Regions from separate parts of the Ureibacillus sp. FSL K6-2830 genome, predicted to be linked through region 1. Evidence: riboswitches for the same ligand, from Rfam matches in the RefSeq annotation. Region 1 holds a riboswitch; each other region holds the start of a gene.
What was found. A riboswitch is a leader RNA that binds a small molecule or an ion and turns the genes downstream of it on or off. The one in region 1 is predicted to bind thiamine pyrophosphate.
Positions count from the first base shown of each region.

Region 2: another riboswitch for thiamine pyrophosphate. It lies ahead of thiM (hydroxyethylthiazole kinase); the one in region 1 lies ahead of NSU17_RS06510 (LuxE/PaaK family acyltransferase).
Region 3: another riboswitch for thiamine pyrophosphate. It lies ahead of thiT (energy-coupled thiamine transporter ThiT); the one in region 1 lies ahead of NSU17_RS06510 (LuxE/PaaK family acyltransferase).

Region 1 is NZ_JBBOQR010000001.1:1,317,840-1,325,955, reverse strand. Features, by position in the region: gene NSU17_RS06535 (SDR family oxidoreductase) at 1-586, opposite strand, end outside; gene NSU17_RS06530 (ABC transporter substrate-binding protein) at 583-1,584, opposite strand; gene NSU17_RS06525 (ABC transporter permease) at 1,590-2,339, opposite strand; gene NSU17_RS06520 (ABC transporter ATP-binding protein) at 2,336-3,085, opposite strand; gene NSU17_RS06515 (acyl-CoA reductase) at 3,098-4,537, opposite strand; gene NSU17_RS06510 (LuxE/PaaK family acyltransferase) at 4,534-5,622, opposite strand; TPP riboswitch at 5,674-5,785, opposite strand; gene NSU17_RS06505 (MarR family winged helix-turn-helix transcriptional regulator) at 5,959-6,411, shown strand; gene NSU17_RS06500 (GNAT family N-acetyltransferase) at 6,432-6,953, shown strand; gene erm (23S ribosomal RNA methyltransferase Erm) at 7,572-8,116, shown strand, end outside.
Region 2 is NZ_JBBOQR010000001.1:44,932-53,047, reverse strand. Features, by position in the region: gene NSU17_RS00245 (carbonic anhydrase) at 152-946, shown strand; gene NSU17_RS00240 (reverse transcriptase-like protein) at 1,760-2,413, shown strand; TPP riboswitch at 2,553-2,655, shown strand; TPP riboswitch at 2,715-2,817, shown strand; gene thiM (hydroxyethylthiazole kinase) at 2,896-3,642, shown strand; gene thiD (bifunctional hydroxymethylpyrimidine kinase/phosphomethylpyrimidine kinase) at 3,645-4,460, shown strand; gene thiE (thiamine phosphate synthase) at 4,453-5,079, shown strand; gene NSU17_RS00220 (cation:proton antiporter) at 5,297-6,457, shown strand; gene NSU17_RS00215 (methyl-accepting chemotaxis protein) at 6,800-8,116, opposite strand, start outside.
Region 3 is NZ_JBBOQR010000001.1:2,193,449-2,201,564, reverse strand. Features, by position in the region: gene NSU17_RS10785 (GNAT family N-acetyltransferase) at 210-770, opposite strand; gene NSU17_RS10780 (hypothetical protein) at 1,562-1,900, shown strand; gene NSU17_RS10775 (IS110 family transposase) at 2,062-3,201, opposite strand; gene map (type I methionyl aminopeptidase) at 3,478-4,230, opposite strand; gene NSU17_RS10765 (acyltransferase family protein) at 4,449-5,444, shown strand; gene thiT (energy-coupled thiamine transporter ThiT) at 5,531-6,091, opposite strand; TPP riboswitch at 6,186-6,291, opposite strand; gene NSU17_RS10755 (SMC family ATPase) at 6,356-8,116, opposite strand, start outside.

The DNA of each region.
Region 1 (8,116 bases):
GATAAACTAGACCAGGGGCGACGCAATTGACGCGGATGCCAAAGGAGCCGACTTCGACAGCCAAATTTCTACTATACCCCATAAGTGCGGTCTTGGCAGTATTGTATTCATGATACGGGACGATGGGGCGTTCAACTAAGTTTGTAATGATATTAATAATACTGCCCTGGCTTTGTTTTTTCATGATGGGGATGACTGCTTGGCAAATATAATGGGCTGAGCGTACTGCTCCATCAATTTGCCCCTGATAGTCTTCCCATTGCACTTCCCAAGCTAACTTGCGAGTTTCAGGATTAAACTGAAAAGATTTAAAGGCATTGTTAACGACTACATCCATTTTGCCTGCTTCTAACATAATCTCCTCAATCATTTGATTCACAGCCTCTTCAGATGTAACATCTCCTTGAATGGCATAACCGTCACCACCAAGCTGTATGCATTCAGCTGCCACTTTATCAGCAAGCATTTTATTCTGCAAATAATTGACAATGACAAAAGCCCCTTCCTTTGCAAAAGCACGAGCAATTGCTGCACCAATGCCGCGGCTTGCTCCGGTAACTAGGACAACTTTCCCCTCAAAGTTCATTGCTCTACCTCCAAAAATTCCTCAGTCACGACTTGAGACATGTCCAATTGATTATTCACTAAACCTAACTGTTGATATGTTTCTGCTCCCTTTTGTAATACATCGGCATCAATAGCACCTAATCCTTTTATCTCCGTATCTTCTGAAACTGAAGAAGCATTACGTAGCTTAATTATCTCTAAATTGATGTTTTCATCTTTTCCATCAATAGCAAATTCTTTCGCAAGTTTTGCAGCTTCTTCCGGATTTTCAAGCATCCATTGGGCACTTTCTCTGTATGCGGCAACGAAACGCTTCAACTCCTCTTTTTTCTCTTCGAACGTTTTTTCTGTCACAACAAAGACATCACTTGGTACATTTAGATAATCTTTCACTTCAATTATATTTACATCGCCTAATCCTTTTTGTTTTGCAAGGTATAATCCGGTATCCGTTGCTGCAGTTGCATCCACTTGACCCTGTATTAGTGGGGCAAAATTTGATATGCCTGTTTCCACAATCTTGACATCATCCTCCGTCAAACCAACTTGGTGGAGAAGGATTAATAAGTTTTGTCGCGTTCCACTTGTTAGGCTGTAAACACCAATTGTTTTTCCTTTCAAATCTTCTGGCTTTTCAATACCGCTTTCTTTTAACGCCACAATATTGAACACGTTCTGTGGATAAATATTATAAATAACTTTTAATTTTTCTCCTTTGTCTAAAGCAAAGTAAAGAGATCCAGGGTCAGTAAAGGCAATATCTGCTTGACCGGAAAGAATATTTTTAATAGCATCTCCACCACCAGCACCGGGAATCACCTTTAAATCAATGCCTTTTTCTTTGAAAAATCCTTTTTCATCATCGACTAATAGGTTGACGGATTCTGTAATAGGCTGGCTCCAGAGTGCAACTGTCAGCTGTGCAAATGATTCTTTTTCATTCGAGCCTTCCTCTTTTGAACCGCATGCTGTTAGAAGTAATAAAAGAAATGCGATGATTATATGTTTCAACTTCATATCTTTCATATCTCCTTCTTCAATCTTTTCATCCACATTTTTTCAAGCCAAGATACAGTTAAGTAAAGAATCATACCGAAAATTGTTAATAAAATTAATGTGGCAAACATAAGGGCGGTATCCATCATTGCTTGGGTTGCGATAATAAGCGCCCCTAGTCCTTCACTGCCGCCGATAAATTCTCCGACAACCGCCCCCACAATTGCAAGGACAACCGAAACACGAAGTCCAGCTAAAATGCCCAGCATACCAGAAGGAATTTTTAAGTGAATTAATGTTTGTAGCCGTGTTGCACCAAGCATTTTAAATAGTTCCTGCTTTTGTATATCGCTTAACTGAATAGCTGTTACTGTATTTTCAAGCAATGGGAAAAAGCATACAAGCGCAGTAATAACAACTTTGGACGTCATGCCGAAGCCAAACCAAAGAATAAATAACGGAGCCAATGCCAGCTTGGGAACTGCTTGACTCGCTATAATATAAGGAAAGAGAAGCTTACGTAAAAAGGCCACTTCTCCCATTAGAACTCCTACCGTAAATCCAGCTACACCACCAAAAAAGAGACCAAGAATTACCTCAGCGGCAGTCCGCTGAATATGCTGTGTAAAATAGCCGCTTAAAAGTCCATCAACAAGGGTGAGTACTATTACAGAAGGAGCTGGTAATACAAGTTCGGAATAGGACTTGGATGATACTTCCCAAATAACTAGTAAAAAAATGAATAATAAGAATGAATAAACGGATGTTTTTTTCATAAGCGTTCACCATTCATCACTTGACGTAACGTGAAACATAGTTCGTTAAAATAAGGCTCATATCTCATTTCCATTCTACGTGGGCGTTCAAGCATGATTGGGGTTTGATAGACAATTTCTCCATGTGCCATGACAGCAACTCTATCGGATAAATATACAGCTTCCGCAATATCATGGGTAATAAAGAGCACAGTAATATTATGCATATAGCACATTCTTAAAAGATCATCTTGCAGTTCTTCTCTTGTAATGGCATCTAATGCTGCAAAAGGCTCGTCCAAAAATAATAAAGAAGGCTTTTGCATTAAGGCTCGTGCAAGAGCGACCCGGCTTTGTTGTCCACCGGAAAGCTGTAAAGGGTAACAATCTCGATAAGAGGCTAACCCAACAAGCTCTAAGTATTCCATTGCCTGCTCCATATCCTCACTTCTGATTTTCCGTTTCAATTTAATAGGGAGAAGCACATTTTCAATAACTGTTTTCCATTCCAATAGAGTTGGAGTTTGAAAGACAAAACTACAATTAGGTAAAGGTTTGATTACTTCCTTTCCTTGCAGGCGAATGCTTCCATTCTCAGATGAAAGCAGGCCAGCAGCAAGCTTTAATAAGGTCGTTTTTCCGCAGCCACTTTTTCCAAGCAGACAATGAAACTCTCCTTTATTGATTTCCCAGCTAATCCCACGTAAAATTTGATTTTTTCCTTGTTCGTAACTGTACGTTACATCCTCCATTACCAAAAAACTCATATTAAAAACCTCCTAATCAACATAAGGAGCAAATTGTTCACTATCCACTATTGCCGATGATTCGATGTCTACCATTTGAATTAAATCCATTAGATTGAAGCGTCCATCATGATGCCAACCTGCTTCAGGGGAAGTCATTTTTCCTAGTGCTGTGATTCGTGTTACGCCAACGTTAGCCAACAACTCTGCCCAGTGGAAAAGTTCTTTAGGGGTTGCGGCCATACCAATCGTTTGAAGAAATGAGCGGTATGGCTTGATGTATGGCAGAATGTCTTCTAATTTTTCAAAAGAAATAACCCGAATAACTCGATTCAACGGGCTTGCCGTAAAAACTTTTTCCTCTTCTTCAAAAACAACCGTCCATTGATGTGTGGAAGTTCCAAGCACTTCTTTTCCTGTTTCTGTAAAAGTGCTCATTTCTTCCTTTTGCCGCCATGAAGCAAGGGCAACTGATTCTTCCATGGAAAGCTTACGCCTTGGATAACGCTTTTCGAAGTTTTCTAGCTCCCCCGCAATCAAGCGGGCAAATTCCACTGGCGATACTTTTCCGCCTTTTTGCACATAAAATAAGTGCGGTGAGTAACAACCTTGCTGATCGTAACGAATGACATCAAGTGCGGCTTGATGAGCAATTCGCCATGCTTTGTGCGCATCTAAGGCAGATTTTGAAATGATGCCAAAGCTTACTTTATGACCAAAAGGTAAAAAGCGAGTAGTAATGGGAACTTGTTTTTTTAAAGCTTGCAGCGTTTCGTTGTTACCGTATCCGATAACGAGATTCGACTTTTCAAATATCATCTTCTCTCGCTTTTCATCGCCGCCTTTCCACCACACAACCGCAAAGCAATTGGCAAGACTCGGCTCGATCTCTGCTAAGGCTTTTGCAAACCAGCCGGCAAAAAGAGGTTCAGAACTTGAAACTTTTCCGATATTTCCTGCTTTTACTAGCAGACCAGATACGAAACTCCAAATAGGCAGTGCTGGAACATTCCCTGCCCATACATGGGTAATGAGTTCTGGTCCAATTGCTTTTGAAAAACCACCTTTTGCGCGCGGCTGAAAATGATCTAATAATAATGGATTTCCTAAATCTTCTACTAGGAAACGCTGGAGTTCGTGCTTGCGAAATGTTTTTAAAAAAGATGTAAGACCAAGGCGAATTACCTCCTCATCATAGCCGGTGACAATCGGAAGCAACTTTTCCGCCTGCTGTCGATAAGATGAACTGCGGTCCAAAAATTGTTCCGTTACATAACCGATGATGTCCACTACTGTTGATACCGACAGTGATTTTAAGATTTCCGCACTTTCTCTTTTCACTGTGTCAACGACTTTCTGTAATTGCTCAAGTGTAAGGAGAGGCAGTTCCACTTCTAAATCCTGAAACTTCAGGATTTTCTTATCAAATTTCGTTTCTCCGATATTTGGAATATATCCAGCTGTTATTCTCATTGTGCTGTTCCTTTCGCCAATTGAATAAACTCTTCTACCGCTAGCGAGCATCCCCTTACCTCGGCACCTTGAACTCTACCGAACAGATAAAATCCTTCATCAACCGCCATTCCTACATCCTCAGTAGCAACCGCCATTACGGAATTAAAGTTCGCTAAATCATAATGAACTAAAACACCACGTTCTCCTTCTGGAACCTCTTCACCTGTTAACGGATTGATGACTCTCGTACGAATCCAACTAGGTCCAGTTTTTATAGATGGAACGACCTCATTGCCATCATCATAAAATTGCGTGCTTAGCTCTGTTATGCCGTACATATTAATACAATTGCTTCTATCTACACCGAAATATCTTTCAAGCAACTGATAAAATTCATTTAAATCTAATTCCTTTGATTTATTTTTATAACCACCAGTATCAAGAATTTTGCTTCCCTTCGGCAGATTAAACGTTTTTCCTAAACGCTCCAATTCCTCAAACAAATGAACAAAACTGAAACTTGCTCCGAGCAAAGCAAATGGTTCTCCTGTTTTTTCGGCATGTTCCAACTCACTGATGATTTTTTGAATATGTACGCCGTTCTCTTTTAATAAATAGCAGCTGTCCTCTGTGCCAAACTCTTTCATGACAAGAGCTAAATAATGGGCTAAGGATGAGTGCGGCATTTTCTCTTCAGTTGGAAACAAAATTCCCATGCGGATGCGATTTGTTTCTTTCATAAACCGTTCTTTAAAGTTGATAATCATGGAAAGTTCTCTGATTTCGAGAGTGGAATGAAAGTGTTTGCCTTGTTTTCCTTGGGTTGTTCCGCTTGTCATAAAGACTCTAACCGCTGCCTCTGGATCTGAACATGTCAATGGAACCTCTTTAAAGGCACTCATCGGCACATAAGGAATGTCTCGCCAATTTTTCACAAGCCGCGGTGTCTTTCCTTTTTGACGGCAAAATGTTTGAAAGGGAAGATTATGTTTGTATTGATAATTAAAAATACGTAAAGCTAAGTTATTAAACTCTTCTTCTGAAGCTTGATTCTTTTTTATAAATTGAGAAAGTTCCTCTATGATTTCTCGATGCTGCGTCATCGGTTTTCACCCTTTCCAAAATAAAATGCACCCTGCCTAAGCAAAGTGCATAATTCGACTTACTACACTCCCTGCGCTGGCATTATCCAAATCAGGTTCAAACGGTCAACGACGGATTAGTCGTACTCTCAGCCTGCTTCCGCAAGCCCCCGGTTAATATATTCAGTTTCAATATAAAGTCTACTTATTCTTGTGAAAGATTGCAAATTTTTTTGAATTTTCATCCTAAGATTATGTAGATATTCAATTGGTTTTATTTTTTATTGTAAATGCAACAAAAGTTGAGTATAATGAACTAAAAATATTGCATTTACAACAAAATGAGAGGGGTTCATTATGAAAGAAGTTCTTCGTGAAATCGGGATGATAGCACGAGCACTAGATTCAATCAGTAATATCGAGTTTAAAGAATATGACTTAACAAAAGGTCAGTATTTGTACCTTGTACGAATATGTGAGAACCCGGGAATTATTCAAGAAAAGTTGGCTGAAATGATCAAAGTGGATCGGACAACTGCATCACGCGCCATAAAAAAACTAGAAATGAACGGATTTGTTGAAAAGCGAGAGGATCCACAAAATAAAAAAATTAAGAAACTCTATGCGACCGAGAAAGGCAATAATGTTTATCCGTTTTTAATAAGAGAACATGATCATTCTAACGCTGTAGCTTTACAAGGATTATCTGAAGCAGAAGTGGAAACATTATTCAATCTTTTAGAGCGGGTAAGAAAAAATGTTGAAAAAGATTGGGAATACGTTAAGAAGGGAAACAAACGAAATTATTGATATGAGGAGAGATGTTCACTATGACAATTAAAATAAAAACATGTACCCTTGAAGATTTGCACACATTACAAGAAGTGGGCATTGAAACGTTTTATTACACATTTAAAGATCAAAATTCGCCTGAAAATATGAAAGTATATTTAGAAAAGGCATTTAATCTAAAACAATTAGAGAAAGAGCTATCCAATATTCATTCACAATTTTTCTTTGTCTATTACCAAAATGAATTGGCTGGCTACTTAAAAGTCAATAGTGATGATGCTCAGACGGAAAAAATGGGCGATGAATTCCTTGAAATTGAAAGAATTTATATTCGAGAGAAATTTCAGAAGCATGGACTTGGAAAAGCCTTGCTAAATAAAACAATGGAAGTTGCAAAAGAATGGAATAAAAAGAAAATTTGGCTTGGGGTTTGGGAAAAGAACGAAAATGCAATTGGTTTTTATAAGAAAATGGGATTTGTTCAAAAAGGATTTCACTCCTTTTATATGGGGGATGAAGAACAAACGGACTTGATCATGATTAAAACATTGGAAGATTGATTAGCATGTATATACTGAAATATTGGCATATAAATTTCATTTCTTATGATTCTATATTTCATGATTCAGTTAATAAACTTTCGCATTCGTCAAACAAATCATATTTATCATTAGGTTCGAACACATAGACTGTCCCCAATAGTTCCATTTGACAATTTGATTCAGGACCAATATACTGTTTTTGTATTCATCATTAAAGGAGGATTATTAAAAAAGTGACACACTCAATGAGACTACGTTTCCCAACTTTGAACTAATGAATTGAATATGTTCAAAGGCTCTGCTTGTGAACGGCAGAGTAAATGGGAGTAGTCTGTCCTTTTTTAATAATCTTCATTTTTCATTTTTGAACCACATTTTTGTAATATCACTATTTATGGTTGATATTAATTAATGGGTTAATAACGTCATTTCCGAAGGCAGATTATTTCTGCCTTTTTTCTATTATTAAGGAATTTCACTTTCTTTCGATAGATTTGTACTACACCTAAGTACAAGTCCTTTTTTGATGCCTATCTTGTCAATATGTTATTCCAAACGAATGAGGGCGGATCTTCTTCCATTTGCTCTAAATCGCAAGCAGATGCTTGTGATTTTTTTAGAAAGGAAGAAGAATTAATGACTAAAAATCGTAAACATCGAAGAAGTGAACCACCCAATTTTTTAGGACAACATTTAATGCATAATAAGAAATTAATAAATGAAATAGTAGAAATTGCAAATGTAACTCGACATGATTTAGTTTTAGAGTTTGGTGCTGGAAAAGGTGCATTGACGTCGGTGTTAAGTAAAAAAGCAAGGGGGATACTGGCTATAGAATATGAAGGAAAATTTGTAAGTTTATTAAAAGAGAAATTTGCTGAAACCGGTAATGTTAAAATCATTCATCACGATATATTACAAATTCAATTGCCGAAAGAACCTTTTATCGTTGTTTCGAATATTCCCTATTCGATTACGACGCCCATTATGAAGATGTTATTGAATCATCCGATAAGTGGATTTCAGAGAGGAGCAATAGTAATGGAAAAGGGAGCGGCAAAAAGATTCACCTCTCAATTTGTGAAGGATCCATATATCATTGCTTGGAGAATGTGGTTTGATATTCGATACGTAAAAGAAATTTCTAAGAAAAACTTTTCTCCCCAACCAAAAGTAGATTC
Region 2 (8,116 bases), 1.3 Mb from region 1:
CCGCTCCCCACTCATGCAAGTATGTATTTTTAATCAAGCTCTATTAAGTTTATAAACAAGGGAATGGTGCTATATAGCATGACCGAAGTATAAATCAATCATCTATTTGGTTAAGTTAAATAAAAAATGGAAAAATGGGTGGGGAATATTGATGAAGTTAAACTATTATATTGTGATTTTTTTGCTATCATTGTGCCTTGGTGTAGTTGGTTATCTATCTTATCAAAAATCAACTATTGAACAATCGCCTGGAGAAAATGACTATACATTCAAAAAAGTTTCTTATACTAATGAAGAACAAAAGACTTCAAATGAATTGGAAGTTCATGCTTGTGAAAAAGGAACAATGCAATCACCTATACAAATTGAATACAAGAATGTACTTCTTAAAGATGCCCCAAGAATCAACATACATTATGAAAAGGAGCCTGTTGTACTAATAAAACAAAAAAATCAGTTTAAAGTAAATTCGAAATCGAATACAAGTTTTATTTCGGTTGATAATGAACAATACAAATTTCATTCCTTCCATTTCCATTTACCAAGTGAACATCAAATCGAAAATCAAAACTATGATATGGAATTACATCTCGTACACGAAAATGAAAAAGGCGACCATGCTGTAATAGCGGTATTTATAAAATCTGGAGAAGAAAACGAAGCAATTAAAGAAATATGGAACTTTATACAAGATGAAAATATGAATGAAAAAGAAATGGATTCATTCAATTTATTACAATTAATTCCTGAAGTAAGGGAAGGGTATTACTATTCCGGTTCTTTGACGACACCTCCTTGTACAGAAGGGGTTGACTGGATTGTATTTGAAGAGCCAATCGAATTTTCAATTGAACAAATTACAATGTTTAGAGTTGTTTTCGGTCATACGAATCGACCTATACAACCAACGAATGACAGGAAAATTTTTAAAATAACCATCAATTAAATATTCTAAATATAATCCCTCATATCATATGAATGATTGACATTGAAATGCACTTTATAAATATGTTGAATATTTTATGGTTCAATACAGCAAAGTTGTAGAACAATTTGTTTCTCATCTACTTTCTGAGCATTCATGTTTTAATCAGCTGTAGTAATAAAGTGAGGGAGTGATTCTACAGGTTGATTATTTTGAATTTTTTAAATGGTTAAAGAATAAGGGGCGGTATCGCTCCTTTTTGTGTTAATTAAGCACATAAATCGTTTTATGATTACTGTTTTAAAAATGCCTCACGTTATTGAATATTTTTGTTATTAAAGGAAAAAAATAACTAAAAAAGTGGTAATTTCCTTCATCCAGTTGCATAGTGAGGTGAATTGAATGATTATTAATATGTTAACTGTAATATTTGTCTTGATTTGTTGTATTGTAAGTTTTCTCCTTATGGTTTTCACAAAAAAAACTTTGTTGTTTCGATATATTCCAATAGTTATCATCACAGTTAGCTTCATCTTTATAACGATTAAATACTTCTTCTATTCATATTACTTGATAGTCACAAAATTATTTGATGGTGTAATCCTTGTTCTTTTCCTTACATTATGGTTCTTCATTATGATTGAACATGTCATTCTTGATCTCATTGAAGATTATTCAAACATCCGCTCATTTTTTCGTATCATGTATAATCGAATTAAGCGATTGAAGTTTCGTTATGTTCGTTTACATTTCATAAAAAAAATTAAAAACCAAAGCCTACATTAATGCACATATCGATTTGTTGAAGGAAACAGGAACAGGGAGGTTCTATTCATGAAAATAACCATTGAATGGACGTATCATCATAAAGGATTGGAAACAACTTTTCGATCAGATGAAATGCCGCCAGTTCAAGCCCTATTGATTGCAGAAGAATTAAAGAAAACCGGAAAAGTAAAACATATGACCTTTATTGATCAATATGACAGTACATGGTCTGTTAAAGAAATAAAAAAATATTTAAAGGAAATCGAAACTGAGCCATCCAATGTGACAGTGTATTTTGATGGTGGTTATGATTTAGAAAGTCAAAAAGCCGGTTTAGGATTTGCCATATATTTTGAACAAAACGGAAAATCTTATCGAACTAGAAAAAATTTAATGCAACTTGGCTTAAGATCTAATAATGAAGCGGAATATGCGGCATTATACGGAAGTATTCTAGAGTTAGAAGTGATAGGCGTTCATCATCAAACTGTTCGATTCATTGGTGATTCACAGGTTGTTATTAATCAAATGAGTGGAGAATGGCCTATTTATGAAAAAGAATTAACAAATTGGGCGAATAAAATTGATGAAAAATTAAATCAACTAGGAATCAAATCTGAATTTAAATTAGTTTCGCGAAAAGGGAATGAAGAAGTCGATCGATTAGCAACTCAAGCATTGAATAATACCATAATTGAAGGAAAAATAGAGTTAGATTAATCGAGAAAAACTTGTGACATTCAATCTAGAATTTAAGTGATTTAGCTGTTTTATCTAGCAATCTTTTTAAATTCTATTAAATTATTTGAAAAAATAAAATGAAAATGTGTTATAATTTTCATAACAACTAAAAAATTATTAAATTTTGCAGGGGTGGCCTAAGTGCCTGAGAAGGTGATATCACCTAACCCTTAGAACCTGATGCAGCTAGTACTGCCGTAGGGAGCAAAATACCTTATCGTATGAATGATGATTATGTGTATTGTTGCTCTCCAAACTTGGAGAGTTTTTTTATTTCATATGATAATTGCAGGGGTGGCCTAAGTGCCTGAGAAGGTGATATCACCTAACCCTTAGAACCTGATGCAGTTAGCACTGTCGTAGGGAGCAATGAAAGATTGTGTTCTATTTTCAAAGCTCTTTTGCGCCGTGCAAAGGAGCTTTTTCTTTACATAAATTTTTACAATTATAGGAGGATATATATGAGCTTAATCAAAATAAGAAAAAAAAATCCATTAATTCATTGTATTACAAATACCGTTGTAACGAATTTTACTGCAAATGGTTTGCTTGCAATTGGAGCTTCACCAGTTATGTCAGATGAGCCATTGGATGTAGAAGACATGGTCGCTATTGCAAACGGATTATTAATTAATATTGGAACATTAAATAAAAATTCCGTAGAAGCAATGATATTAGCTGGGAAAAAAGCAAATGAACTAAATATTCCTGTCGTACTTGATCCTGTCGGAGCGGGGGCTACAACATATCGTAAAGAAACTGCAAAAAATTTATTAAAAGAGATTAAATTTGATTTAATCCGATGTAATGCTGGTGAATTAGCAGCAATTGCAGGAATTAATTGGCAAGCAAAAGGAGTTGATAGCGGACAAGGAGAAATGGATATTACCAATGTTGCTAAGGAAACTGCTCAAAAGTATGGTGCAATTATTGCTGTTTCTGGAAAAGAAGATTTCGTGACTGACGGAATAGAACACTATCAAGTTAGTGGTGGCCATGAGTTAATGACTCAAGTAACAGGAACAGGTTGTTTATTAAGTGCTATTTGTGCTGCAGCATTAACGTTGGATGGAGGAAAACTTGAAAATATTCGAAATGTATTAGCTGACTATAAAAAAGTCGCTGAAAATGCGTCGAAAGAAAAATACCTTGGTTCCTTCCAAGTTGAAATAATAAATGGATTACATCAAATTTCAAGAGGTGAATAACTATGAATATTGTCTTGACAATTGCTGGTTCAGATAGCGGCGGGGGAGCTGGCATTCAAGCGGATTTAAAAACATTTCAGGAGCTAAATGTTTTTGGTACATCTGTTATTACCGCATTGACTGCTCAAAATACATTAGGCGTAGAAGGTATTTATCCTGCAACGGCTGAATTTGTGGAACAACAATTGAATACGGTTTTACAAGATTTTGAAGTGAAAGCATTAAAAACAGGTATGTTATTTTCTGCAGATATTATTAAAACGATTGCAAAAAATTTAATAGATAAAAATATTCAAATAGTCGTTGATCCAGTGATGATTGCAAAAGGTGGGCAAGCGTTATTGCAAGAAGAGGCCGTACAAGCGATGAAAAATGAATTATTGCCAATAGCAACCGTATTAACGCCTAATATTCCAGAAGCTGAGACAATCACAGGTATGAAAATTGAAACAGCAGATGACATTCAACAAGCAGCAGCAAAGATTTTGCAACTTGGTGTTAATTGTGTAGTAATGAAAGGCGGACATTTTGAAGGTCCATCTGCTGTTGATACGGTCTTTTTTCAAGACGGCTCTTCCTTCCAATTAAAATCAAAACGAATTAACACGAAACATACCCATGGAACAGGGTGTACTTTTTCTGCAGCTATTACAGCAAATTTAGGTAAGGGGCTTTCGTTAAAAGAGTCCGTTATCGAAGCGAAAAAATTTGTTCAAATGGCAATTGAAAATCCACTAAATATCGGACGTGGACATGGTCCAACAAATCACTTTGCTCACCGTTTTGGTGCTAAAGTAGAGGTGGAAATTGTTGAATAGAATGGATTTAGCTGTTTACTTCATAATGGGTAACGAGAATTGTAATAATGAGTCCCCGCTATCAGTGCTAGAAGATGCCTTAAAAGCAGGTATTACGATTTTTCAACTGAGGGAAAAAGGTAAAGAACCGTTAATGGGGAAAGAATTAGAACAATTTGCAAGATCATGTCAATCCCTTTGTAAACAATATGGAGTTCCTTTTATTGTGAATGATGATGTGGAGCTTGCATTAAAAATCGACGCAGATGGCATTCACGTTGGTCAAGATGATACACCGATAGAAGCAATTCGCGAAAAGTTTAAAAACAAAATAATAGGTGTTTCCGTTCATAATAAAGAAGAAATGGTGAAAGCTGTCGAAGGAGGGGCAGATTATGTAGGGATTGGTCCAATTTTTGAAACGAAATCGAAGCCTGATGCAAAAAAGCCAGCTGGGGTTAATTTTTTAAAGAAAGCAAGGGAGATGTATCCGAATTTCCCTATTGTTGGAATTGGTGGGATTACTCCATTCAATGCACAAATGGTGTTAGAAGCAGGAGCTGATGGCATAGCAGTGATTTCTGCTATATGTAATAGCAATAATCGTACACAGACAGTCCAGCAATTTAAGGGAAAGTAACATCATAACAATAAGTAATTCTATCGTAACCTTTCTCAAAATAGAATAACAAAATTTAAAAATAAACTGAAAAAAAGGAATTTACATAATAATATAATTCGATTATAATAGTTAACGTATTTGAATATGGAGCAAAACATGGTGGAGTCTGTCAACAAGGCTACCACCATGTCTTTTTTTTGCATCCATCTATTATGACAACAAGGGGGTAACTATTGTGGATGTATTTGAATTTATTTTACAAATCGTACTCGTGTTGCTCGTTGCAAAAATTGCTGGTCAAATCAGCATTCGCCTAGGACAACCATCCGTATTAGGCAAAATCATTGCAGGTATCGTTCTTGGGCCGGCTGTTCTTGGATGGATAGAACAAACGGAATTAATTCATGTGTTCAGTGAAATCGGAGTATTATTATTAATGTTCCTAGCTGGACTTGAAACAGACTTGGAAAGTTTAAATAAAAATGTAAAAGCGGCAACACTTGTAGCAATTTTAGGAGTAGTAATGCCAATTTTAATGGGGTGGGGCGCTTCACCACTATTTGGTATTCCTACATCTGAAGGAATATTTTTAGGATTATTACTTGCTGCAACGAGCGTAAGTATTTCCGTTCAAACATTGCGGGAAATTGGGTGGTTAAATAGTAGAGAAGGTGCTACATTACTTGGAGCAGCTGTTCTTGATGATGTAATTGTAGTAATTCTCATCGCTGTTGCAATTGGATTTTTTGTGGGCTCGGATACAAATATTGCATGGGTTATTGCACAGCAAATTATCTTCTTTATTGTCATTTACTTTGTTGGAAAATATCTTGTGCCGAAGTTTATGCATCTTTTTGAAGGATTTAAAGTTACTGAACCGATTGTTACTGCGGGATTAATATTATTATTTGCCTTTGCATATTTCGCTGATTTCCTTGGGGTATCAGGAATTATCGGTACATATTTCATGGGGGTAGCTATTAGTAGAACAAAATATGCAAAAGAAGTTGAACATGGTGTTTCACCAATTGCATATGGCATCTTTGTACCGTTCTTCTTTATTAACATCGGTTTACCAATGAGCTTTGATGGTATTGGAGATCAAATTGTGTTTATTATCGTCTTTTCTATTATTGCCTTGCTTTCAAAATTTATCGGTTGCGGTCTTGGAGCAAAAGTTTGCGGCTTTGGTTGGAGATCCTCGGCAGGCATTGGGGCAGGCATGATATCCCGAGGAGAAGTTGCATTAATCTTAGCTTCCATTGGACTAACTGGCGGCATATTATCTCAAGAGTTTTATGGCGCAATCATTGTAGTCATCATTATTACGACTTTAGTAACACCACCATTATTGAAGCTAATTTTCGGTAAACGGGAAGAAGCGCAACAAGCATAATAAATAATTAAAATAAAAAGGGGGCATATCAAAGTCATTTTGAGACGCCTCCTTTGCGGCTGTCGCTATCGCTTTCGCCGCAGATAAATTGCGGCTGTCGCACACGCTTAGCCGCAGATAAATTGCGGCTGTCGCACACGCTTAGCCGCAGATAAATTGCGGCTGTCGCACATGCTTAGCCGCAGATAAATTGCGGCTGTCGCACACGCTTAGCCGCAGATAAATTGCGACGAGGAGGCGCGTTTGATGTGACCACCGTAGGAGCAAAGTTTTTAAGAGAATATTACTATAAGAAGTAAGGCTGTTCAGAAAGTGTTCGACTCTGAACAGCCCCTTTTATTATTATATTTTAAATCTGCTTACAGTTTTTGATAATTCTTTGCTTAATTCGTTTAGTTCTTCTGAAGCTTCAGCAACAGAATGTATTGCTCTTAATTGCTCATCGCTAGCAGCACTTACTTCCTCACAAGCTGCTGCAGTTGATTGTGCTGTCATGGACATTTCCTCAATGGTTTCCACAACTCGATCTTTATATTTTATGATACTATCGATTTCTTCCGTAACAGTTTTAAAAGTATGTTCCATATTTAAAATTAACGATGATAGATTTTGGAATAGTATACTTGTATTTTCAACAACTGTTCCTTGTTCTTTGAATGTATCTTGCATTTCATTCATTTGTTTAACGACGGAAATTGCTTCTTGCTGCAATTCATGGATTGTTGATTTGACATGTTCCGTTGCTTTAGCCGATTGTTCGGCAAGTTTACGTACTTCTTCTGCTACAACAGCAAATCCTTTACCATGTTCGCCTGCACGAGCTGCTTCAATACTTGCGTTTAAAGCGAGTAAATTCGTTTGTTGCGAAATTTCAGAGATTGTATCCATCACAGATTCAATCGCATGAATTTTTTCTTCCAGTGAAGACACAGAGATAGACATATTGTGTAATTCTGATTTCGAATTTTCAAAGGAATTTAATAAATTGTCCATTTTCTCTTGTCCTTCATTATTCAATTCATTCGCTTCATTTGTAATTCCTTTGAGCGCTTTCGATTGCTCTGTCATTTGATTGATTTTGTCTCCTAATTTCCCTGATGAAACAGTTACTTGCTCTGCGTTTTCACTTGATTGTGTGGCGCCTATTGCAATTTCTCGCACAGCATTTGTTACTTCTACACTGGAAGCATTCGTTTCTTCAGCAAGGGCGCTTAAGTGATGAGAACGATCTTCCACTTGTCTTGAAGATGATTGAACAACTCCAATGATTTTTTTCATTTCTTCAAGCATGTTATTGAAATGTTTTGCTAATTCACCAATTTCATCATGTCTCTTTGTATCGATATGTACAGTTAAATCGCCATGTGCAACTTTTTCCATAGAAGTACATAAGGAATAAATGGGTTTGATAATTTTTGAAATGCTGAAATACAGTACGAAAAAGATTGCGATTAAGATGATGAATGTAAATAAAATAATCATATTTTGAATGCTATTTGCTGTACTATGTAATTGTTTTACATTGTAAACAGCACCAACTGTCCATCCTAAAGTCGGAATTTTTTCATAAACAATCACATTTTCTTGATTATCAATTGTCGTTCTTAAAATATTTTTTTGATTTTCGTCATTTAAAATCTTTTCAACAAATTCTAGATT
Region 3 (8,116 bases), 880 kb from region 1:
TAAACCATTTCTCGCACATGTTCGAACATTTCCCGCACGAGCATCGTTTCATCCGCTCAAGTTAAACCATTTCCCGCACATGTTCGAACATTTCCCGCTCGAGCTTGACTTCCCTCACACAAGATACACGATTTCCCACACATGCAATATAAAAAATTCGCTCCTAACTAAAATCGCTAATTTTAGGATTTTAGTTAAGAAGCGAACGGTTAACGTTGATTACGAAAATAATCGCTTTGTAAAAGGGCATACATATAATGATCTTCCCAAGATCCGTTAATATACAATAATTCCCTTAATAGACCTTCTCGTTTAAAATTTGCCTTTTCTAAAACCTTCACAGAAGCTATATTTTTGGGTGATACATATGCTTCGATTCTATGTAAATTCACTACATTAAAAGCAAATTGCACAACTTCATTCACTGCTTCTGTTGCAATACCTTGTCCCGTAAATCGTTCGTCGATGGAGTAACCAATAAATGCACTGCTATATGGCAACCTTTTAATCGCATATAAGGAAATATGGCCAATTAATTGTTCCTCATCTTTTGTAAATATCCCAAAGGAATATTCGCGATTTGTACGCTGAAGATGCAATCCTTCTAAAATTTTTCGAAACTGTGCCTCTTCTGTATAATATTCCGCATCATGTAATGGCTCATAAGTTGCCCAAAAATATTTATTTCGCTGTAACAATTCCGCTAATTTTTTTGCATCTGTTTCTACAAAGGTACGTAAATGCAACCTGTCGCTTTCGATTCGAATCACATGATCACCCTTCTTTTTAAATATTTGTAATAGCTTCTTCACCATTGTACTTACCTAATGCCTTTCTTCCATATTTTATAATTCTACTAGCATTTAGTTAGTAGGTTATAAACATGCTAAAGAAACCCAAACTTTACTAGATTGTTTTTGTTCTTGCAGAAACGTAAACTCCATTATTTACCTACTCGATTGTACAGTATTATATGCACGTTGAAAGCTGTGCTTGTTTAGTTTTCATTCCACATTTCGTTCTCTCTATCCATTTAATCTATTGTTTTCAAAAGTACTATTCGAATATTTTCCTCTTGCTATATTTGTCATATATAAAAGTGAAAAATTTAATTCCTCACTTTAAGTTGTTGAAATAAACGTTTATAATTTTATGGAAAGGAGTGCGAAACATGGGTCGAATGATCGTCATTTTTTGTAGCCTTATAGCAGCGACCATCTATACCTTATATTCTTTTTGGCTACCAATCGAAGGAAAATCCACTATAGCAATTATCAATCGCCTACCACTTCTAATATCGCCTTCTACCTATGTATATATATTTTGGTTCTTTCTTTTTATTCTTTTATTTATTTGGGCAATTAATTATTCAAAGGAGCGTAACTCTGAAACCTTTATTTCGCCTATTCAGACAATTTTCTTTTTGCTCGTGATGATCTTCCAAATACTTTCGATATACTTATGGAATAAGGAAGCATTATTCTACTCCTTTATATGCGTTGGAATCCAACTACTGTCCTTATTCGCACTATATCTTACATATCCGATGCAAGGAGAACATTTGAAAAAAAGAATTCCTATTGCTATTTATTTCGGCTGGATTACTTTTATTTTTATTATCAATACCTGTTATTTACTATTGTATAAAGAATGGCACGGGTTCGGCTTGAGTAATGCTTTATGGGTGGTAATTATATTAACATTTGCCACATTAGTTGCATTGCATTTACGTTATCATCATTATGACACCGCATATCCACTTGTGTTTGTTTGGTCTTTTATAGGAATTGCAATTTCAAACGGATTTGATGAACTGTTAGTTACAACTTCATCCCTATTTTTAAGTGGTGTATTAATTGTTGGAGTATTATTTATGAAAAAAAATCCTGTACGTCATTAAACGTTCAGGATTTTTTCTGTGAAAATAATTTAATTCCACTTAGCCCATGAATAGCTTCAATCTATTGAGGGTAATATATAAATAACCTAAAAAAGACAATAAGAAAGCAGAGCTACCTAATGGAAGGTAACTTTGTTTAAACTTATTCTTCTTTGGTTATACTAATTAATTAAAGGTTCTTTATAAGGCTCCTTATTAATTAGCATGGAGTAAATGATTCGAAGCATTCGATGCGATATGGCAACGAGTGCTTTTTTCTTTCCTCTTCTTGCAGCAATCGACCAATATTTAGCAGCTAACCAACGATTCCTACTTCTAGAGATTGCCCATGCTACTTCGCACAGTACAGTTTTGATATGAGGATTCCCTTTAGTCGTTTTAGTTGACTTTCGTTTTCCTGCACTTTCATGATTTCCTGGAGCAACTCCGGCCCAAGACGCTAAGTGTTGAGAGGTAGGAAATTGTTCCATGTTCACCCCAATCTCTGCAATAATAATTGCTGCGGAATCCTTTTTAATACCCGGAATCGTTAGTAATAACTCCACTTCTTCTTTATAATTCTTCAGAATTTCATCTATTCTTTCCTCGATTTGGCTGATTAATGATTCTAAATAAACGATGTGTTGCCAAGATTGTTTGATTAGAAAGATTTGATGATCGTTTAAAGTACCGAATAAAGAGTCTGTAATCATTTGTTTTTTGTGCTTCATTCTTCCGTGAATACTATTTTCTACATCAATGGAATCAACATATCCATTTTGAATTAATTTGGATAGAAGTTTTCTTCCAGAAACACCAAACACATCTGAAATAACTGAATTTAGTTTAACATTTGAGCATTCTAATACTTTCAGAATCCTATTTTTTTCTGAAGTCAAATGGCCGATCCATTTTTTACGAAGCCGAGTTAAATCACGAAGGTTTCGTATATCTTCTGGTGGAACAAAACTTTTTTCAATCAGTCCATAACGCAATAACTTCGCAATCCACTCTGCATCCGAAACATCTGTTTTTCTTCCAGGGACATTCTTGATTCTTTGAGCATTCGCTAATGTAATATCAAAGTAATCCTCCAAAATGTTATAAACAGGTTTCCAATAAACTCCAGTACTCTCCATCGCAATGTGCGTAATGCCATGGTTTTCCAACCACTTTAGTAAACGAAAGAGATCCTTTGTTAAAGTGAGGAAAGTTTCTGTTTCAATGAATAATTCATCGTCCTGTTCGCCAATCATGACACAAGCAACAATTGTTTCAGCATGTACATCTAATCCTGCACAACGTGTCATCAGTACATCCAATATAATCCCTCCCATAAAGTAGATTCACAAACAGCGAGTGAATTTGAAATATAAGCATTTTTCTGTACGTAGTCATCATTCCAAATGAATGAGCTAACAATGGGTTGTTCACCAAATCCACTCAAACAGTTTTTTATTCAGGGTATCATCCACCATAAAAGCCTACGTATTGTTAACTGTTTGTGTTATCTACATTATGGGAAAGAAATATCCATTTTCATGCCAGGGTTGTGAATGAAAATTCATGATTGTTTTTTATGAAATAAAAGCTCATGATTATTCATTAATTTGCGTGATAATTATTGGCTTATCTTTTGTCACAACAATTGTATGTTCAACTTGTGCAACGAGTGATTTGTCAGGTGTAATAAATGTCCATCCATCCCCAGCTTCAATTATATGATCTGCCTTTTCAGAAATGAATGGCTCAACCGCAAGAACCATCCCTTCTTTCAAAATAGTTCCATCCCATGCATCATAGTAATTTAATATGTGTTGTGGGTCTTCATGCAAAGAACGCCCTACTCCATGCCCCGTTAAATTCATAATGACTTTTAATCCATGATCTTTTGCTTCTCGTTCAACGGCTTTCCCAATTTGATTTAATTTAGAGCCTGCTTTCACTTTTGTCATTGCTCGTTCGAAGGCAGACTTAGCAACACGGCAAAGTTTTTCTTTGTCTTCATACCCTTCTCCTACAACAAAAGAAATGCCTGTATCGGCAAAATAACCATCTAATGATCCTGAAACATCAATATTGACTAAGTCACCTTCTCGAATGACTTTATTGCCTGGAATACCGTGTGCAACTTCGTGATTGACGCTAATACATGTATATCCCGGGAAATCATATTCACCTTTTGGGCCAGAAATTGCTCCTGCTTCAGCAAACATGCGGCCGGCAATCTCATCCAACTCTTTCGTTGTGATGCCTGGTTTAGTCGCCGCTTTCATCGCATCCCGAATTTCCGCGCAAATGCGCCCAATTTTTTTTAACGCTTCTAATTCTTCTTGTGTTTTTACAATCATGTAAAAGTTCCTTTCTTCTATACAATTTCTTTTTATAATATAACATACTCTATAAAGTTTTTCGGAAATCCAAGTTTAAATTTAGGAATGTACTACACAATATGATATATGATTTTACTCAAGAAATGATAGAATATATAATGAAAATTTTATTTAGACCTTCAAAGGTATTTTAATCATGTTATAATCAAACATTATAAACATTAGGAGTTTTATCATTGCGAATTAAAGAGTGGGATTTATTAAGAGTTATTGCATGTTTATCAATTTTACTATTACATTCAACTACTTTTTATAACCTAGAATCAGGTCTTTCTGAAAATTCAGTAGTGGTTCATTATATCCGAATACTTCTATGTTATGCTACACCGACATTTATTTTACTTTCCATCATCATTCTTGCAGCAAAATATAAAGATGGAATCCCACAATCGTTTTGGTCAAAACGGCTTCAATTCATTTTACTTCCATATATATTTTGGGCTTTTATTGATGCCCTTGTCATTGAATATAACTACCAAAATGGTCTAATTTGGCAAACCTTTTATAACAATATCGTTCTAGGTGAATTTGTAGGTTGGTTTGTTTTAGTTATTCTTCAATTGTATCTATTGTTTTGGCTAATGATTAAATTTCAATGGCCATCTTTTGTCGTGTTACCTTTATGTGCATTGTTGTATTTTCTGCAGCATCGAATTTTTGATTTACCATATCCATTCTTTCAAGAAAATATGAAGTATGAAAAATTGTATGGAACAGCTTGGTTCGTTTATTTTGTAATCGCATTCATAATCGGTGCAAATTATGAAAAAATTCAGCCACTATTGAAAAAATATCGCATTTTCACTGTAATTTTCACGGCACTATCAGCTCTTTATATTTGGTATGGCTATAAATTCGGTATGGTTGAAATACATTCTAGAAGGATGGATTTGATTCCTTTTGTCGTTGGAATAACAAGCATGATCTTAGCCTATGGACAACTGATTCCATCTTTTAAAATTATTCGAATTATTAGCAAGTATGCATTTATGATTTATTTAATTCATTGGAACATACTATCATTAACCGCAAAGTACTTTGTATCATTTTTCAACAATGGTTATCTAGCAATTTTAGCAATGATGATATCAACGGTAATCGTTGCCATTACCATTTCAAAATGCATTTCGTATTTACCTTTTGGGAAATGGATTGTAGGTAAAATTAGATAAACGTATAAAAATTTATCCATAAAAAAGCGAATTAGGAAAACAATATTGTCTCCCAATTCGCTTTTTATTTTAATTCACAATTGTAATCAATTTTCTTTTTTTATCAATCTTGGGCTTGCAGTAAAGATGAGCACCGCTGCAACTGCAGTTAAAATAATAGCCGGAACCATATATGAACCATTATACCCGATAGAATAAATCCAGGCATTTTGATCGCCTGCATATTCTTTGAAGAAAATAGCTCCTGCAAGTGTATGACAAATAAAGCGCAACAAACCGCCAATAATTGTTCCGATGATAACAAATAATGCAATTTTATTTTTACGATTTTCTGATACTCCATCTAACACTTGTTTACGAACAATTGCCGCAAATCCTACGAAAGTAAATGCAAAAACATAATCAAGCAATGCTTGAGCCCAATGGACAATATAAGGATTAATTGTCATGTTCAATAATCCTACAATCAATCCAGTCATAAGTCCTGCAGATAGTCCCCAACGAATAGCGATTAAAATAATAGGCAGCATTACTAAACTAACGGATCCACCCTGCGCCCAAATAGAAAATTTCAATTGGTCTAACACATAACCAATTGCAGCAAAAATCGCAATTTCAACCATCCATAATAATTTTTGGTTTCTCATTCAATTATCTCCTTTCTCTTCGTTTATAGAACTTGAGAGAAGGATAGAAAACTACAAAATAAAAAACGTCCGGACAGAGCCGAGACGTCTTTGTTTCGGTTTCTATCCACATCCCTACGCAAGTACTAACTTACAGGTTCTAAGGGTTAGTGCATCCGGCACACTCTCAGCTGACTTCATCAGCACCCCTTGTGGTACAAATCTTATATTCTATTGGGAATAATGTCATTTTATCAAATTATATGAAGATTGCAACCTCATTATTTACTTTAATATAATGGATGTTTTACTATAGCCCTCTTTTAATTTTTCTACTTGTAATATAGCAGGCATTGCCGATTTTAATTCCTCCACATGAGAAATAACCCCTATCATTCGGCCGGATTTTTGTAGTTCAATGAGCGTATCAATTGCTTTCATCAACGATTCTTCATCAAGGGAGCCAAAACCTTCATCAATAAACATTGTTTCGATTTGAACATTTCCTTGGAAGCTTTGAATCACATCCGCCATTCCTAGTGCTAAACTTAACGAAGCATTAAATTTCTCTCCGCCAGATAAAGTTTTTACATCTCTTGCTTGTCCAGTGTATGCATCATATACATCTAATCCTAATCCACTTTGCCTACCGTAGGACTCCAATCGGTCAGAAACTTGCAAATAATATTGACCGTTCGATAAATTTTTCAAACGAAGATTGCTTGCTTCTGTAATGAGCTCTAAATACCCCATTTGTACATAGCGTTCAAAGGAAATTTTTTTGCTGTTGTGTCCACGAAGTAAATTATATAAATCTATGATTTGATTCGATTTTTCTTCCATTTGAAATATATTATTGGCAAGTCTTTCAAGCTTCTCTGCAAAGTCGATGCAATGTTTTTCACAAGCTTTCGAGTAGTTTAATTCATCTAATGCTTTTTCATAATTAAACTGCAACGCTTCCAATTCTTTTTCAGCTTCTGTTAAATCGACCTTTTCTTTATCTTTTAATTTTTCTGCTTCCTCTTTCACTTGCACTTGTAAAGAATGAAGCTCCTTTGAATAATTATCATATTGCATTTGTAAAGCTTCAATTTCCTGTTCTGGACGTCTAGCAAGTAGAAAATCTTCCGTCGATGTAAACCTTGCTTGTAGAAGAGCTGAATGGAAATTTTCCTTTGATTGTTGACATTTTACTTGAATATGTTTCACTTGTTCAGTTATTTGTTTAAATGCCTCTTCATTCATTACAACTTGTTTGTTAGCTTCCTGATACTGCTTTTGGGCTGTTTCCCAAGATTGTTTTAATTGTTGCTTATTGCTGATTGCTTGTTGAAGTGCAACTTGTAATTGGGAAAGGTCTTTAATCTCTTCTGGTATTAATTTTTTTTGTTGTTCTAAAATCGTACTATTCTGCGTGTATTGTTCATGTTTTTCATGATACTGACGTTCGATTTCCTTACGAAAATGAACTAATTGTGCATTTTCATCTTGCAGAATTTTTATTTGTTTTTTATTTAATGTAAGTATTTCTTTTTGACGTTCTTTTTCTTTTATAGCAATATTTATATCTTGTAATTGATGAACATATTTTTGATATTCTTTTAATGGCGCGTGATATTGCATTAATTTTTGTTCTATTTCTTGTAATTGATGTCGTTTCGATTCTAATTTCCCTTGAACAGCAAATTTCTTTTGCTGAGCTTCATCTAATGTTGCTTTCAGTTTTTTCAATTCCGTTTGATTAACGGTTTCAGTTGATGCTGTATGTTCGATTCGGTGTACCGTACTACCGCAAACAGGGCAAGGCATTCCAGGCAGGAGACTCTTCGCAAGAATGGCCGCTTGATTATTCAACCATTTTTCCTCTTCCTGAGCATATATATTTTGAACTTCTTCATAGGTAGATGTCGCTTTAAGCCATTCGTTTTCTAGTTTATGGACTTCAGCGTTTACCTCAAAGTATTTTGTGTAGGTATCTACAATTTCTCTTAATAGTCGTTGCTGTTCTAATAGTTCATTCAATGATTCTGTGTCTTCTTCCAG